Regions from separate parts of the Tritonibacter sp. SIMBA_163 genome, predicted to be linked through region 1. Evidence: riboswitches for the same ligand, from Rfam matches in the RefSeq annotation. Region 1 holds a riboswitch; each other region holds the start of a gene.
The links. A riboswitch is a leader RNA that binds a small molecule or an ion and turns the genes downstream of it on or off. The one in region 1 is predicted to bind thiamine pyrophosphate.
Positions count from the first base shown of each region.

Region 2: linked by a shared signal. The riboswitch ahead of thiC (phosphomethylpyrimidine synthase ThiC) and the one ahead of thiD (bifunctional hydroxymethylpyrimidine kinase/phosphomethylpyrimidine kinase) in region 1 are both predicted to bind thiamine pyrophosphate.
Region 3: linked by a shared signal. The riboswitch ahead of thiB (thiamine ABC transporter substrate binding subunit) and the one ahead of thiD (bifunctional hydroxymethylpyrimidine kinase/phosphomethylpyrimidine kinase) in region 1 are both predicted to bind thiamine pyrophosphate.

Region 1 is NZ_JAWJBP010000016.1:38,231-43,552, forward strand. Features, by position in the region: gene R0J92_RS17535 (LysR family transcriptional regulator) at 1-683, shown strand, start outside; gene R0J92_RS17540 (MYG1 family protein) at 1,038-1,958, shown strand; TPP riboswitch at 2,265-2,368, shown strand; gene thiD (bifunctional hydroxymethylpyrimidine kinase/phosphomethylpyrimidine kinase) at 2,415-3,218, shown strand; gene R0J92_RS17550 (FAD-dependent oxidoreductase) at 3,215-4,189, shown strand; gene thiS (sulfur carrier protein ThiS) at 4,173-4,367, shown strand; gene R0J92_RS17560 (thiazole synthase) at 4,370-5,140, shown strand; gene R0J92_RS17565 (thiamine phosphate synthase) at 5,137-5,322, shown strand, end outside.
Region 2 is NZ_JAWJBP010000004.1:29,734-35,055, reverse strand. Features, by position in the region: gene R0J92_RS09010 (DUF2478 domain-containing protein) at 209-727, opposite strand; gene bioB (biotin synthase BioB) at 840-1,817, opposite strand; TPP riboswitch at 2,047-2,167, shown strand; gene thiC (phosphomethylpyrimidine synthase ThiC) at 2,287-4,125, shown strand; gene R0J92_RS08995 (thiamine phosphate synthase) at 4,194-4,778, shown strand; gene R0J92_RS08990 (LamB/YcsF family protein) at 4,912-5,322, opposite strand, start outside.
Region 3 is NZ_JAWJBP010000022.1:10,715-16,036, forward strand. Features, by position in the region: gene R0J92_RS19075 (thiamine/thiamine pyrophosphate ABC transporter permease ThiP) at 1-570, opposite strand, end outside; gene thiB (thiamine ABC transporter substrate binding subunit) at 546-1,535, opposite strand; TPP riboswitch at 1,585-1,689, opposite strand; gene aroC (chorismate synthase) at 1,920-3,023, shown strand; gene R0J92_RS19090 (AEC family transporter) at 3,033-3,977, shown strand; gene R0J92_RS19095 (helix-turn-helix domain-containing protein) at 3,987-4,403, opposite strand; gene R0J92_RS19100 (cation transporter) at 4,490-5,170, shown strand; gene R0J92_RS19105 (DMT family transporter) at 5,252-5,322, shown strand, end outside.

The DNA of each region.
Region 1 (5,322 bases):
GAGCGCGACGTATATTGGCGGAAGCCGAAGAGACCGAGGCCCGGATAAAGCTGGGTGTCGAGAAAATTTCAGGAAGGATCCACATGAGCGCGCCGAGCGATCTGGGCCGCAATCAGATTGTACCGTTGCTTGATCGCTTCATGGAGCAGAACCCCGAAATCACAATCGACCTGACGCTCAGCGATGGCTATGTCGATCTGGTCGGGCAGGGCATCGACCTGGCCTTACGATTTGGCGAGCTTGCCGACAGCAGCATGAAATCGCGCAAACTCGGCGTGAATCGCCGCCTTGTCTGTGCGGCTCCGGATTATCTGAAGCTGAACGGGACGCCCCGCCATCCGGATGATCTGGCGCATCACAACTGCCTCATCATGAGGTTCGGTGCCATTACGGATCAGGATTGGATCTTTACGGTCAATGGCGAAAAGCGCGCCTGCCGGGTCTATGGCAATCGTATTGCCAATGACGGTGGTCTCATTCGCGCATGGTGCCTCAATGGCCACGGAGTGGCCCTGAAGTCAGAATGGGATGTCCGAGATGATCTGCAGGCGGGCAGGCTTGTCGAGTTGCTTGAAGCGTTTGCAGTCGAGCCGAGTGCGCTGCAAATGGTCTACCCCGCTGGCGCCGTACAGCCGCGACGGGTGCGCGCCTTGATGGATTATCTGTCAAAGGCGCTTCAGTAACGGTTGGAACGCGAGGCAGACTTCAGATCGTTCCGCGGCGCGTGCAGTGCGGGATCGCCGCCTCGCCGCCAGATCCATAGTGGCGTTGGCGGCAGTTTTCCGTTCTGGCTCTTTCCGGGTGCGCAAAGGAGCAGCGGTGTTTCTCGGCCCTTGGATCTGCTGGTCACGCCCGCTTGGACAGGCTTTTCCTGTTTGATATCCCATGCTTCTCGATATCTCGTCCGAGTTTTTTGCGGACACATTCATTCGAAGCAAAATGACGCGGCATAACCCGTTGACTATGTGCGCCTTTATAGAGATCTTCGGGAAAACCCGCCCCCGATCTACGGGTGTGACATATCCGGAGACGAGCAGATGACCATAAAGCACCTTGTGACCCACTCAGGCGGGTTCCATGCGGATGAACTCTTGTCTTCGGTCATTCTGACCCGGCTGTTTCCAGATGCGAAGCTGGTGCGGTCACGGGATGCGACGTGGATTGCGCCCGCCGAAGACCGGATAATCTTTGATGTCGGGCGCGCATATGATCCTGACAAGCAGATTTTTGACCACCACCAGCGACCTAACCCGCTCCGCGAGGACAATGCCTCGCCCTACAGTTCCTTCGGTTTGATCTGGAAGCATTTCGGACGTGATTATCTGCGCGCGATGGAGGTGCCGGAGAGTGACGTGGACGACATTCATCATCGTTTCGATCAGAGCTTTGTCCTCCCGGTGGATCTCCTGGACAATGGCGCATTGGAACCGTCAGTTGCAGGACCGCTGTCGGGGATGACGCTGCCCGTTTTGCTTGAGACGCTGAAACCGGTGTTCGACGACAGAAGCCCCGATGCAGATGACCGCGCCTTTGCAGATGCTCTGGGCGTTGCGCGTGCATTTGTTGAGGCCTCGGTCCGTGGTAAGGCCTCGAAGAACCGGGCCGAAACGATGGTGACCCAGTCGATCAAGGAGGCCGGCGACTCGCCAATTCTGGAACTGCCGATGGGAATGCCGTTCCGGTCGGCTGTTGAAAAGACGGGCGCGGATCATCTGTTGTTCGTCATTCACCCGCGCGACGGAGACTGGGCGCTGACGACCATCCGCAAGAGTGGCGATACCTTCGAAAGCCGTGCTGACCTGCCAGAAGCTTGGGCGGGACTGACAGATGCGGCTCTGGAACACGCCTGCGGTGTTGAGGGGGCAAAGTTCTGCCACAACGCCCGCTTTGTCGCGGTGGCGGCAAACCGGGATGCGATCCTGCGGATGGCAGAGTTGGCGGTTGCAGAACTCTCCTGATTTCGAGCGGATTGCGCCCCTGTGATACTGGCAGATCAGGTGCCGCGCTTTGCGACTGGCGAAGCTGCGCAGTCAGGTTCCGTCCTGACCTGCTGTTCCTGAAAAAGACCTCGGAAGCCAAAAAAGGCGAGATCGATCAACCGCTTATCGCGCCGATTTCGGCGATGCCGGTCCGCGTGCAGTTTGCGTGGGTGATACCCTGCGGACCATACCGACAAAGGTGCGGGTCTGGCGGAACGCTCAGGTTGAGCACGCTGAACGACGGGCGAGAGGTTTGACTTCGCGCGACGGAGTTGTTACCGCACATGTGAACCGTTGGGGTGCCTCGTCGAGGCTGAGAGATGCGCAAGCGTTAACCCATCGAACCTGATCCGGGCAATTCCGGCGGAGGGAACGGTCTTCTGATATGCAGACAGTTTCTATGCCCGGTGCCCTTTTGTCGTAAGGAGCATCGCTATGGCGCATATCGCTTTGACCATTGCCGGGTCTGACAGTGGCGGCGGGGCCGGCATTCAGGCGGATCTGAAAACCATGTCTGCGCTTGGGGTCTACGGGGCCAGTGTGATCACCGCCATCACCGCGCAAAACACGCAGGCCGTGACGGGTGTGCATGGTATTCCGCTGGACATGATCACCGCGCAGATCGACGCGGTGCTGAGTGATCTGGATGTGGGCGCGATCAAAATCGGCATGCTGGCAACGCCAGAGATCATCGACTGTGTCGCCCGGGCCATCGCAGACTTTGATGGCGCGATTGTGCTTGACCCGGTGATGATCGCCAAATCCGGCGATGCGCTCTTGGCGCCAGAAGCGGTGTCCACGCTGTGCCGCGTGCTTCTGCCGCGCGCTCGGATCATCACCCCGAACCTGCCCGAAGCGGCCTGCCTGCTGGACCGTCCCACCGCCACATCCGCGCAGGATATGGTCGAACAGGGCCGCGCCCTCTGTGCGTTGGGGGCGCAGGCGGTTCTGATGAAGGGCGGTCATGCCGAGGGCGAAATCTGCGAGGACATCCTGATTGAGGCTGGCGCGGAGGTTGCGCGCTTCAGCGCGGCGCGTCAGCACACCAAGAACACTCATGGCACCGGCTGCACCCTGTCGTCTGCCATTGCGGCCGGGCTGGCCAAGGGGCTGCCACTGGACGCGGCGGTGTCAGAGGCGCACGGCTATCTGCAAGGCGCTATCGCAGCGGCGGATGATCTGCAGATCGGTCAGGGCCACGGTCCGGTTCACCATTTCCACAGGTTCTGGTCCGCATGACAGTTTACTCCGTCATAGGGGCCGGGGTGGCCGGTCTGGCCGTGGCCTCGGAACTGGTCGCGCGTGGCGCCACCGTACAGGTGTTTGACCCGTCCGGTCCGCCCGGTGCGCACGGCTGTTCCTGGTGGGCGGGTGGCATGCTCGCGCCGTGGTGCGAGTATGAAAACGCCGAAGAGCCGGTTTTGCGACTGGGGCAGGACGCAATCCGCTGGTGGCAGACGCGCACCGAGGTCACCCATCGTGGCACTTTGGTTGTTGCGGGGCGGCGGGATCTGCCGGATCTGCGCCGCTTTGCCCGCCGGACGGAAGGGTTTCAGGAGGTCGGTGCGCAGATCGCCACGCTGGAGCCTGATTTGCCAGGCTACGGGCAGGGATTGTTCTTCGAAGGTGAGGCGCATCTCGACCCGCGCAGGGCATTGATGGACCTCTACAACGGCCTGATCGACAGCGGCGTGCCCTTCCACAAAACCTTGGCGCCTGCATCGCTGGACAATGCCATCGACTGCCGCGGTCTGCATGCACGCGATGTGCTGACTGACCTGCGCGGCGTGAAGGGCGAGATGCTGGTGATCCGCTGCCCCGATGTCAGCCTGACGCGCCCGGTGCGGCTGCTGCATCCGCGTATGCCGCTTTACATCGTGCCGCGCGGCGATGGCGTCTACATGCTGGGCGCCACCATGATCGAGAGCGAGGACAGCAGCCGTATCACGGCACGGTCCATGCTGGAATTGCTCAGCGCGGCCTATGCGCTGAACCCGGCGTTTGGCGAGGCCGAAGTGCTGGAAATCGGTGTCGATCTGCGCCCGGCATTTGCCGACAACCTACCGCGCATCCGCAGGCGGGCAGGCAGGATCTACGCTAATGGCTTGTATCGGCACGGTTATCTTCTCGCGCCGGCACTGGCGTGCGGTGTGGCTGATCTCGCCCTGAACAACACACATTCGGAGATGGTCGATGAAGATCGTACTTAATGGTGATCCCCTCGAAGTCGCCGCGCTGACGCTTTCCGACCTGTTGCAGGAGCGGGAGGTGTCGGGGCGCGTCGCGACGGCGGTGAATGAAGAGTTCGTACCCGCATCGTTGCGCGGATCTTGCCACTTGAAAGACGGCGACCGGGTCGAGGTCGTCGCCCCCATGCAGGGAGGCTGAGGATGAAGACGTTTTATGGCACACCGCTGCCCAATCCGCTGATGCTTGGCACGGCGCAATACCCCAGTCCGGCCATACTGGAGCAGGCCTTCCGCCAGAGCGGCGCCGGGGTGGCGACCGTCTCGCTGCGCCGCGAAGGGGCAGGGGGTGCAGGCGCGGCCTTCTGGCAGATGATACAGGATCTTGGCGTGTTGATCCTGCCCAACACGGCGGGCTGTCATACGGTGAAGGAGGCCGTCACCACCGCCCATATGGCGCGGGAAGTGTTCGACACCAAATGGATCAAGCTGGAGCTGATTGGCCATACCGACAGTTTGCAGCCGGATGTCTTCCAATTGGTCGAGGCGGCAAAAATCCTGACCGAGGACGGGTTTGAGGTCTTTCCCTACACCACAGAGGACCTGATCGTCGCCGAACGCCTGCTGGCGGCAGGCTGCGAGGTGCTGATGCCCTGGGGCGCGCCGATCGGGTCGGGCCGGGGGCTAAACAACCCCTATGCGCTGCGCGCCATGCGGGCCGAGTTTCCCGAGGTGCCGCTTGTGGTTGATGCAGGCGTTGGCCTGCCGAGCCACGCCGCGCATGCGATGGAACTGGGCTTTGATGCGGTGCTGCTGAACACCGCTGTTGCCCGCGCGGGAGACCCGGTTGCGATGGCGCAGGCGATGATGGGGGCGGTGCGGGCTGGCAAGCTGGCCCATGACGCGGACCCGATCGAGGCGCGCGATATGGCTGAGGCTTCTACCCCCGTGATCGGAAAGGCATTTCTCACATGACACTGGATCGTTTCTACCCGATTTTCGACCATTCCGACTGGCTGCGCCGGATGCTGCCGCTGGGCGTCAAGCTGGTGCAACTGCGAATGAAGGACCTGCCAGAAGAGGCCGTGCGCACGCAGGTCGCGCTGTCGCGGGATCTGTGCCGGGAGCATGGCGCGGTCTTGGTGATCAACGATCAC
Region 2 (5,322 bases), on a different contig from region 1:
AATGGTGGCTCGCCGTTTGTACATTCGGCCCCAATTCTCGATCAGCACAGATGATATTCGCGCGCCCTACGGGCGGTGCGTTGCCCGTCCGCGGGCCCGGTTTTTTTTCGCGGCGGGGCGGTCGCCGGGGCGCTGCCCCGGACCCCGAGATATTTATAAAAAGATGAAGGCAATACCCCCTGACAGGCGGGTTCATAAGCTGGGCACTTCAGGCGGGTTCCGACACTGCCGCCTCGACCCAGGCGACCAGCGCGTCGAGGTCCGGTTCCGCTTCTATTGCCGTGCCTTCGGCAAAGCCTTCGAAGGCTGCGACATTCATCCGGTTGACGCCGGAGACGACAGGCAGCCCCATGGCCAGCGCTTCGCCGATGATGGGGCGCATACCGCGCCCGTCCGCCTCATGCTTGCCGAATTTATTGACGATCAGAACCTGCGGTGCAGGCGTGCTGTCAAGCGCCGCCGTCACCAGGCCGACAGCCCGCTCCAGCGCGTCCGGGTTGAGACGGCAGCCGCGCGCGCCCTCGCCCAGAGATTGCGAAATGCGGATGGTCTCGCCCTCCGGCAGGACACGCACATCCATGTCACAGAGTTTGTTGTCGTAGCATTCGGTGTTGGTTTGCACGATGCCGGCGGTGCGGATGCCCTTTTCCGCCAGCCGTTCCGCAAGTGCGGTCAGCAGGCGGTCGGTGGCGCCGCGTTCGGCGGTCATTACATAGGCAAGCTGCATGGGATCGTCCTTTGCATATCGTCTGCGCGACACGCAGGATAGCGCGGAAACGCCCGCCCCGCCAGTGGCCGTGGGGCGGGGCTGATGTCGCAGCCGCCCATCACAGCCCCCCCTAACGCGTGCCGTGACTTCCCGCAGCCATCGCGCGCAAACCCAGCCGGTCAAACAGCGCCTCGTCCGCGTCTTCCTCGGGGTTGTCGGCAGTCAGGAGCGTGTCGCCCATGAAGATCGAGTTGGCCCCGGCAAAGATGCACATCGCCTGCAGCTCATCGCTCATCTCGGTGCGCCCCGCGGAGAGCCGCACATGCGCGCGGGGCATCAGGATGCGGGCCAGCGCAATGGCGCGGACAAATTCGATCGGATCGAGCGGGGGTGTGTCTGCCAGTGGCGTATCCGCCATCGGAATCAGCATGTTGATCGGCACCGATTGGGGATGTTCCGGCAGGGTCGCAAGGCTCAGCAGCATGTCGATCCGGTCGCCGCGTTCTTCGCCCATGCCGAGGATGCCACCGGAGCAGACGTTGATCCCCGCCTCGCGCACCCGGGCCAGGGTTTCCAGTCGATCCGCAAAGCTGCGGGTGGTGATCACCTCTGGGTAGTAGCGCTCCGAAGTGTCGATGTTGTGATTGTAGTAATCCAGACCCGCATCCCGCAGGCGCAGCACCTGATCCTGTTCCAGCATTCCGAGCGTCATGCAGGTCTCCATCCCCAGCGCCTTGACGCCTTCGATCATCGCCTCCAGCTGCGCCATGTCGCGGGTCTTGGGCCCGCGCCAGGCCGCACCCATGCAGTAGCGGGTGGCGCCGGCATCGCGGGCCTTCCTGGCCTCGGCAATCACCCGCTGCACCTCGATCAGTTTTGAAGCTGGCAGCTGCGCGCCATTGCGGGCGGATTGCGAGCAATAGGCGCAATCCTCGGCGCAGCCGCCGGTCTTGATCGACAGCAGGCGCGATTTCTGCACCGCGTTGGGATCAAACATCTGCCGGTGCAGGTTCTGGGCCTGAAACAGCAGATCCATGAAGGGCTGGGCGTAGATCTCCTCTGCCTCTTCCCGGGTCCAGTTGGTACGGATAGGCGGCGTATCGAGCATGGAAAAACCTCGCTGGAATAGGTGGAACGGCACACGCCGTGGGTGAACCTTTATTTTATAGATAATATATGAAATGAGTCGCAAGCGCACAGGCATTTGAATTTCAGCGCAATTTTCCACCGCTCAGCTTTGATGAAAGCACGTTTTGCGCGACAGGTGCGCCTGTGATGGATGCCACCCCCGGCGGCGAGAAACTCCTTGACGACACGCTGTGCCCTCCCCTACCCCTAGGGCTACGCAGGGGAGTCCCGCCGAGGGGACTGAGAGGCAGACGGGGAGAAATCCCGGTGACGCGACCCTTAGAACCTGACCCAGTTGATACTGGCGTAGGAAGCTAGGACAGTCGCGCCCCGCCCGGTACAGGTGGGAGCCTCTGCTCTGACACGGCAGGATCTGTACCCCCTGCCCCGTTTTCCTCCGGCCCGGCTCAATTGGTGTCTTTTTGAGAATGGACTCGAGGAGCACCAAGATGAACGTCCCCACCCCCAAGATCACCCCAAAGGTCACGACGGGCGCATTGCCTGCGTCGCGCAAGATCTATGTGGCAGGCGAGATGCATGCAGACATCCGCGTGCCGATGCGCGAAATTGCCACCCACCCGACCGCAGGCGAGGCGCCGCTGCCGGTCTATGACAGTTCCGGGGCCTATACGGACCCCGAAATCCTCACCGATATTCGCAATGGTCTCGCGCCGGTGCGCGCCGCGTGGATCAAGGCCCGGGGCGACGTGGAAGACTATCAGGGCCGCGATGTTACCCCTGCGGACAACGGCTTTGTCGCGGGTGATCGGCTGGTGCCGGAGTTCCCGGTGCGGCCCGCGCCCCTGCGGGGCAAGGGCGATGCCGCCCCGACGCAGCTGGCCTATGCGCGGGCCGGTCTTATCACGCCGGAGATGGAGTATATCGCCATCCGCGAGAACCAGCTGCGTGAGCTATCGCCCTGCCATGGCAGCCGCGATGGGGAGGATTTCGGGGCCAATATCCCAGACTATGTGACGCCGGAATTCGTGCGTGCAGAGATCGCTGCCGGGCGCGCCATCATCCCCGCCAACATCAACCACCCGGAGCTGGAGCCGATGATCATCGGCCGCAATTTCAAGGTGAAGATCAACGCCAATATGGGCACCTCCGCCGTCACCTCCTCGATGGAGGAAGAGGTGGACAAGCTGGTCTGGGCGATCCGCTGGGGCGCGGATACAGTGATGGATCTGTCCACGGGCCGCAATATTCACAACACCCGCGAATGGATCATCCGCAACAGCCCCGTGCCCATCGGCACCGTGCCAATCTATCAGGCGCTGGAGAAGGTCAATGGCATTGCCGAAGATCTGACCTGGGAGGTGTTCCGCGACACGCTGATCGAACAGGCCGAACAGGGAGTCGATTACTTCACCATCCACGCGGGCGTGCGGCTGCATATGGTGCCGATGACCGTGGAACGCGTCACCGGGATCGTATCGCGCGGTGGGTCGATCATGGCGAAGTGGTGCCTGCATCATCACAAGGAGAGCTTCCTCTACGAGCATTTCGAGGAGATCTGCGATATCTGCCGCCGCTATGATGTGTCGTTTTCCTTGGGCGATGGGCTGCGCCCGGGTTCGATCGCGGACGCCAATGACGAGGCGCAATTTGCCGAGCTGGAAACGCTGGGCGAGCTGACCAAGGTCGCCTGGGCCAAGGATTGCCAGGTGATGATCGAAGGGCCGGGCCATGTGGCCATGCACAAGATCAAGGAGAACATGGACAAGCAGCTGGAGTGCTGCCACGAGGCGCCGTTTTACACGCTGGGGCCGCTCACGACGGATATCGCGCCGGGCTACGACCACATCACGTCTGGGATTGGCGCGGCGATGATCGGCTGGTTTGGCTGCGCGATGCTCTGCTATGTGACGCCCAAGGAACATCTGGGCCTGCCGGACCGCGATGATGTGAAAACCGGCGTCATCACCTACAAGATTGCCGCCCATGCCGCCGATCTGGCCAAGGGTCTGCCCGGCGCGCAGCGGCGTGATGATGCGCTGTCCCGCGCGCGGTTCGAATTCCGTTGGGAGGATCAGTTCAACCTGTCGCTGGACCCGGAAACCGCACAGAGCTTCCACGATGAGACCCTGCCGAAAGAGGCGCATAAGGTGGCGCATTTCTGTTCGATGTGCGGGCCGAAGTTCTGCTCCATGCGGATCAGCCATGACATCCGCGCCGAGGCCCAGAAAGAGGGCTTCGAGGCAATGGCGGCGAAGTTCCGCGAGGGCGGCGCGCTTTATGTGCCGGTGGCGGACGCGACATCAGAACCGAGTGAGGCCGAGACATGACCCGCGCGGTTCAGGCACGGCACTTCCGCGGCCTTAATGCCCAGAGCGGGCTTTGCGGAGAGCGCAGGATAGAAGGGCTCTATCTGATTGTCGGGCATGTGGGCCGGGTGGAGTTGCTGGTGCCGCAGGGTGCGGATCTGGTGCAGCTGAGGATCGAGGGACAACCAGAGGCCGAAGTTCGCCGCCAGATCGCCCGCGCACGGGATTTCTGCGCTGTTCACGACGCGCAGCTGGTGATCCACAGGCATTGGCAGGCGGCACTCGATCTGAACTGTGACTTTGTACATCTGACGCAACAGGATCTGGCGGAGGCTGATACGGACGCCCTTCATCGCGCAGGAGTGCGTTATGGGGTGGACGTCGGCGATGACACGGAACTGAAGCACGCCCTGACGCTGTCCCCGGCTTATGTGGCGCTGGATCTGCGCGCGCTCTCGCGGGAATTCGAGGGAAATCAGGCGCTTGAACAACTGAAACGCTGGAAACAGACCTCTGGCGATGTGCCGCTTGTTGTCTCCGGCGGGCTGGTGATCGAGCGCTTGCACGCAGTGTTTGCAGCAGGTGCTGACTGCGTCGCCGTGTCCACCGACATTCAGAGCGCCGAAGACCCCGAGGCCAGAACCCGCGCCTGGGTCACGGCCTGCGGGGCCTGAACACACAGACCACGCGGTTCATTCGCGTGGTCTGACCCGGTATCCTGTTGGTTGGCTATCGGATGGAAAGCGGCAGGCCGCGGCACCTTTGCCGGCTGCATAATTGTACAATGGATCGCGAGATCCCAAAGGGTCAGAGCGGCGCTCCGGCAAAACTGCGCAAGGTGATCCCTGCCTCTTCCAGTCTGCTGCGCACGCTGCGGGCAATGTCCAGCGCCTCGGGCGTGTCGCCATGCAGGCAAATCGTGTCGATCCGCGCTGGTATGCGGCTGCCGTCCTCAGCGTGGATCGCACCATCCTTGACCATCCGCGTGATCCGCTGCCCTGCCAGGTCCGCGTCGTGGATCACCGCACCGGGCTGCGAGCGGTCAACCAGGGTGGCATCTGCATTATAGGCGCGATCCGCAAATATCTCGCAGGCCACATTGCAGCCCAGCGCCTCGGCTGCTGCCTGCTGCTGGGTGCCCGCCATCACCATGATGATGATGTCCGGCGCGACCGCCAGCGCCGCCTCGTAGCACGCCAGTGCCATGTCCCGATCGGC
Region 3 (5,322 bases), on a different contig from region 1:
TCGCAACATCGGGGCCTCCAGAAGACGCCACATTGCACGGGGTCCGGCGTTCAACTGGGCCGCAAGGCGAAACCGCTCGGCGGGGATTTCCTGCCAGCCTTGCAGGATCAGCCGTGTTGCCAGCGGAAGGTTGAAGAACACATGCGCGATCACCACACCATGCAAGCCGTAGATCTGCACGGGGGCAAAGCCAAACAGCGCCAGCAGGTCACTGACCCAGCCGGAGCGGCCAAACACGGCGAGCAATCCGAGGATGGCAACAATCACCGGCAGGATGAACGGCGCGCCCAGAAGGGTGATCAGCACCCGCCGTCCGAAGAACCGCCGCCGCGCCATCGCCCGCGCTACGGGTACCGCAAGCCCGATGCTGAACAGAGCCGACAGGCTTGCCTGCAGCAGCGTGAAGCGCAGCGCGGACCAATCCGCCGGGCCAAGGCCCGCAGGCCCTTCGGCGCGCAGGGCCACGGCAGTCAATGTGCCCAGAACCAGAAGCGCCACCCCAAGGGCGGCGCATGTTCCGGGCCAGGTCGCAACCGGGCGCAGGGTTACTGGCTGAGCGCGGAGAGCCATTCGGCCAATGCTTCATCGCGGACGGAGGCTGCATCCTCTTCCGGCAACAACAGGGATTTCTCCGGGCTGACGAGGGTTTCGAACCCCTGTGGCAGCCCTTCGGACGGGATCACCGCCGGATACATCCAGTTGGTGGTCGGGATGATCGACTGAAACGCGTCAGAGACCATGAATTGCAGGAACTGATCCGCCAGCTCTGGCTGATCGCTGGACGCCAGCTTGCCCGCGACCTCCACCTGCATGTAGTGGCCTTCGTCAAACACCGCCGCCGCCTTGGTGTCATCTTCCTCGGCAATCAGGTGATAGGCGGGCGAGGTGGTGTAGGACAGGACCATGTCCGCCTCACCTTCGAGGAACAGGCCATAGGCCTCGGACCAGCCTTTGGTCACGGTGACGATATTGTCGCTCAGACCCTCCCAGATCGCGGGGGCTTCGTCGCCATAGGCGGCCTTCACCCACATCAGCAGGCCAAGGCCGGGGGTGGAAGAGCGCGGATCCTGGATCACGATCTTTGCATCACTCTCGGCCAGCGCCTTGAAGTTCGTGGGTGCGTCGGCATCGGCATTATGCACAAAGGCGAAATAGCCCCAGTCATAGGGGGCGAACATCTCGTCCTGCCACTCCACTGGCAGAGCATATTCCGCTGTCACTGAAATCGGCGCAAACAGACCGGTGTCCTTTGCCGCCGCCGTCAGGTTGGTGTCGAGCCCCAGCACAACATCGGCGTCAGAGCGCGCCCCTTCCAGCTTGATCCGTGCCAGCAGCGCGGCGCCATCGCCCGCACCGACAAATTTCAGATCGCAACCGCAGGTCGCCTCAAAGGCGGTTTCTACCGCGGGGCCGGGCCCCCATTCAGAGACAAAGCTGTCATAGGTATAGACCACCAATTCCGGGGTCTCGGCCGTGGCTGCTGTGGACAGGGCGATCGCGCCCGCAACACTGCTCGCAAGAACGAGGGTTTTCATGTCAGTCTCCAGTGCGGCGTGAGGCGAGGGGGATCCGGGCATCGCGTGCCGGAAGATCCGAAACCTTCCCTCCGCCGGTATAATCCGGTTCAGGTTCAGCGGGTTCGTCAATCGACATCTCAGCGCATTGATCTGCGCACCCCGAGGTGAGGAGGACACTAGGGCTGACATCAAAGCTTGGCAAGGTCGCGCATGCAGGGCCTGGATGGGGCGGAGGGGGAGGGCTTTTGCCTTGGAGGATTTAAGACACCCCTCCTGACCTAATGTTTCGCGCGCGAAACATTGGGGGAGACATTCTGTCCTTTCTGCGGGGTTAATGCGCCACTCTCTTTTCCCGCGCCGCCTTTGCCGTTAAAGGGGCAGGACATAAGGAGACCCGCGCGCATGTCCATGAACTCTTTCGGCCACCTCTTCCGTGTCACCACCTGGGGCGAAAGCCACGGGCCTGCCCTCGGTGCAACTGTGGATGGCTGCCCGCCGAATGTGCCGCTGGATGCGGATATGCTGCAGCAGTGGTTGGACCGGCGCCGTCCCGGCCAGAACAAGAACACCACCCAGCGCAACGAGCCGGATGCGGTGAAGATCCTGTCCGGTGTGTTCGAGGGTCATTCCACCGGCACTCCGATCCAGCTGATGATCGAGAACACGGATCAGCGTTCGAAGGACTATGGCGACATCGCCCAGACCTTCCGCCCCGGCCACGCGGACATCACCTATTTCCAGAAATACGGCAACCGCGATTATCGCGGCGGCGGACGTTCATCCGCCCGCGAAACCGCCGCGCGGGTGGCCGCTGGCGGCGTGGCACGCGCGGCGATCAAGGCGCTGGTGCCGGGGCTGGAGATCACCGGTTACATGACCCGCATGGGCGAGATGGAGATCGACCGCAGCCGCTTTGACTGGGATGCGATCCCGCAGAATGATTTCTGGATTCCCGACGCCGACGCCGTGCAGGACTGGGAAGACTATCTACAGGCCCTGCGCAAGGATCACGATTCGGTTGGCGCTGTGGTCGAAGTGGTGGCGCGCGGCGTCCCCGCAGGCATTGGCGCGCCGGTCTATGGCAAGCTCGACACCGATCTGGCGGCCGCGATGATGTCGATCAACGCCGTGAAGGGCGTGGAAATCGGCGAGGGCATGCAGGCGGCTCAGCTGAAAGGCTCCCAGAATGCCGATGAGATCTTCATGGGCAACGATGGCCAGCCGGTCTATTCCTCCAACCACGCTGGCGGCATCCTTGGCGGCATTTCCACCGGTCAGGACGTTGTGGTGCGCTTTGCGGTCAAGCCGACCTCCTCGATCCTGACGCCGCGCCAATCGATCCGCAAGGATGGCTCTGCCGCCGAGGTGATCACCAAGGGCCGCCATGATCCTTGCGTTGGCATCCGCGCGGTGCCTGTCGCCGAGGCGATGATGGCCTGCGTCATTCTCGACCACCTGCTGCTGCATCGCGGTCAGATCGGCGAGAATCAGGGCCACATCGGGTAAACTCCGCCGATGGCCGCCATCCTCGGGATCACCTTTCCGATCTACGCGGCCCTGGGGCTTGGGTATCTCTTTGTCTGGAAGGGCATTTTCAGTCAGTCCGACATCAAGAGCCTCGGCGCCTTTGTCTTCAACCTGGCGCTGCCCGGGCTGATTTTTACCACCCTGGCGCAGCGGGACCCGGTCGAGGTCTTCCAGGCGGCCTATGTGCTGCCCTATCTGCTTGGCGGGGTGATCAATATTGCCGTGGCCTATGCGCTGCTGAGCGCGCGGGGTTTTGACCCGATGCGCCGCGCCGTGGGCGTGATGGGGTCAACCTGCCCCAACAACGGCTTTGTCGGCTATCCGGTGATGCTGCTGGCGTTTCCTGACATCGCCGGCGTGGTGCTGACGCTCAACTTGGTGATCGAAACGCTGATCCTGATCCCGATCTGCCTGATGCTGATGGAGGCCGCTGCCAGCGATACGGCGCAGCCTCTTGGCCCGCGCCTGCGGAAGATCGTCTGGAACGTGGTGAAAATGCCGACGATGATGGCGCTGATGGCCGGGCTGGTGGTTTCAGTGCTACCGCTGTCGATCCCGGCGCCGGTGTTCCGCTTTACCGACATGCTGGCGGCTTCTGCCGGGGCGGTGTCGCTGATCGTGATCGGCGGCTCTCTGGCCGGGCTTCCCCTGCGTGGCAACAAGAGCCTCGCGCTGCAGACCACGTTGGGCAAGCTGGTGCTGCATCCCATGATCGTGGCGCTGGTGGCTGGTGTCTTTGTCCTGACGGGGCTGCTGGACATCTCGCCGCAGATCCGCGCCGCGCTGATCCTCTCCGCCGCGATGCCGATCTTTGCGACCTACACCATCTTTGCCCAGGCCCGCGGGCATGAGGGCGCGGCCAGTCTGGCCTCCCTGGCGGCGACGGTGCTGGCGTTTTTCACCCTGAACGGGTTGCTGTGGCTGCTGACCTGAGGTCGCGCTTCAGCCGTGCTCGCCAAGGCACTGGCTGTGATCGCCCAGCGCGGTCAGCACCTGACACGTGCCGCCGGTGCCGCCTTCGCAGAGGTGGGTGATCCGCTCCAGTTCCGTCTCCAGCTGTCGCAAGCGCAGGATGCGGGACCGGACTTTCTCCAGCTGCGCCTTGGCGATCTGATCGGCGGCGTGGCAATCCTGTCCCAGTTCGCCATTGAGGCCCATCAGCTCTTTGATCTCCTCAAGGCCAAAGCCAAGATCGCGGGCGTGTTTGATGAACCCCAACCGCTCCAGCCCGGCCTGATCGTAGCGACGCTGGTTGCCCGCGTTGCGCGTGGCGGGGTCGATCAGGCCGATTTCCTCGTAATAGCGGATGGTGGGGACTTTCACGCCGGTGGCCTTTGACAATGCGCCGATGGAAAACATCTCAATTCCCTCTTGAACCTCTAGTGACTAGAGCACCTAGGTTGATCCCGAATCGAGTTCAAGGACAAGCATAAAGGACCTGACCCATGGCAGGATGCTGCAATCATGACGCCCAGTTTGACGGTGTGTCGAGGGAATACAAACGCCGCCTCTGGGCGGTGATCGCGATCAATGCGGCGATGTTCTTCGTCGAAATGGCAGCGGGTCAGGCTGCCAACAGTCAGGCGCTGAAGGCCGACGCGCTGGACTTTCTTGGGGATGCGCTGACCTACGGGATTTCTCTGGCAGTGATCGGTGCCAGCCTGCGCACGCGATCTATGGCTGCGATCGGCAAAGGTGTGAGCCTTCTGTTGATGGGCAGTTGGGTTTTGGGGTCGACTGTCTGGAAGGTCTTTGTGGTTGGTGTGCCCGAAGCACAGGTGATGGGCTACATCGGCTTCATGGCACTGGCCGCCAACCTGTTGTCGGTGGCGCTCCTGGCTGCCTACAAAGATGGCGATGCGAATGTGCGCTCGGTCTGGCTGTGTTCACGCAATGACGCCGTGGGCAACGTGGCGGTTATGATTGCCGCGCTGGGCGTTTGGGGGACCGCAACCGGTTGGCCGGACCTGATGGTTGCGGGCATTATGGCGGGTTTGTTCCTCTCCTCTGCGGTGCAGATCCTGCGTCAGGCGCTGGCTGAATGGCGTGGTTGTAAGACACCGTCCGGCGGGCATACCCACGATCAGGGGCAGGCCGCGGAGGATGGGCATACCCACGCGCACTAAGGTTTGCCAGGCGCACACTATAATGTACCAATCCAGCCCTGCGTGCTTGCCAATCACAGGCCAAGCGCGCAGGGTCCGCGCATGGCAAAAAGCTTAACATCGCATCGACCTTTGCTGGCGATCATTCTTAAAGTGACGGCCATCGGCCTCTT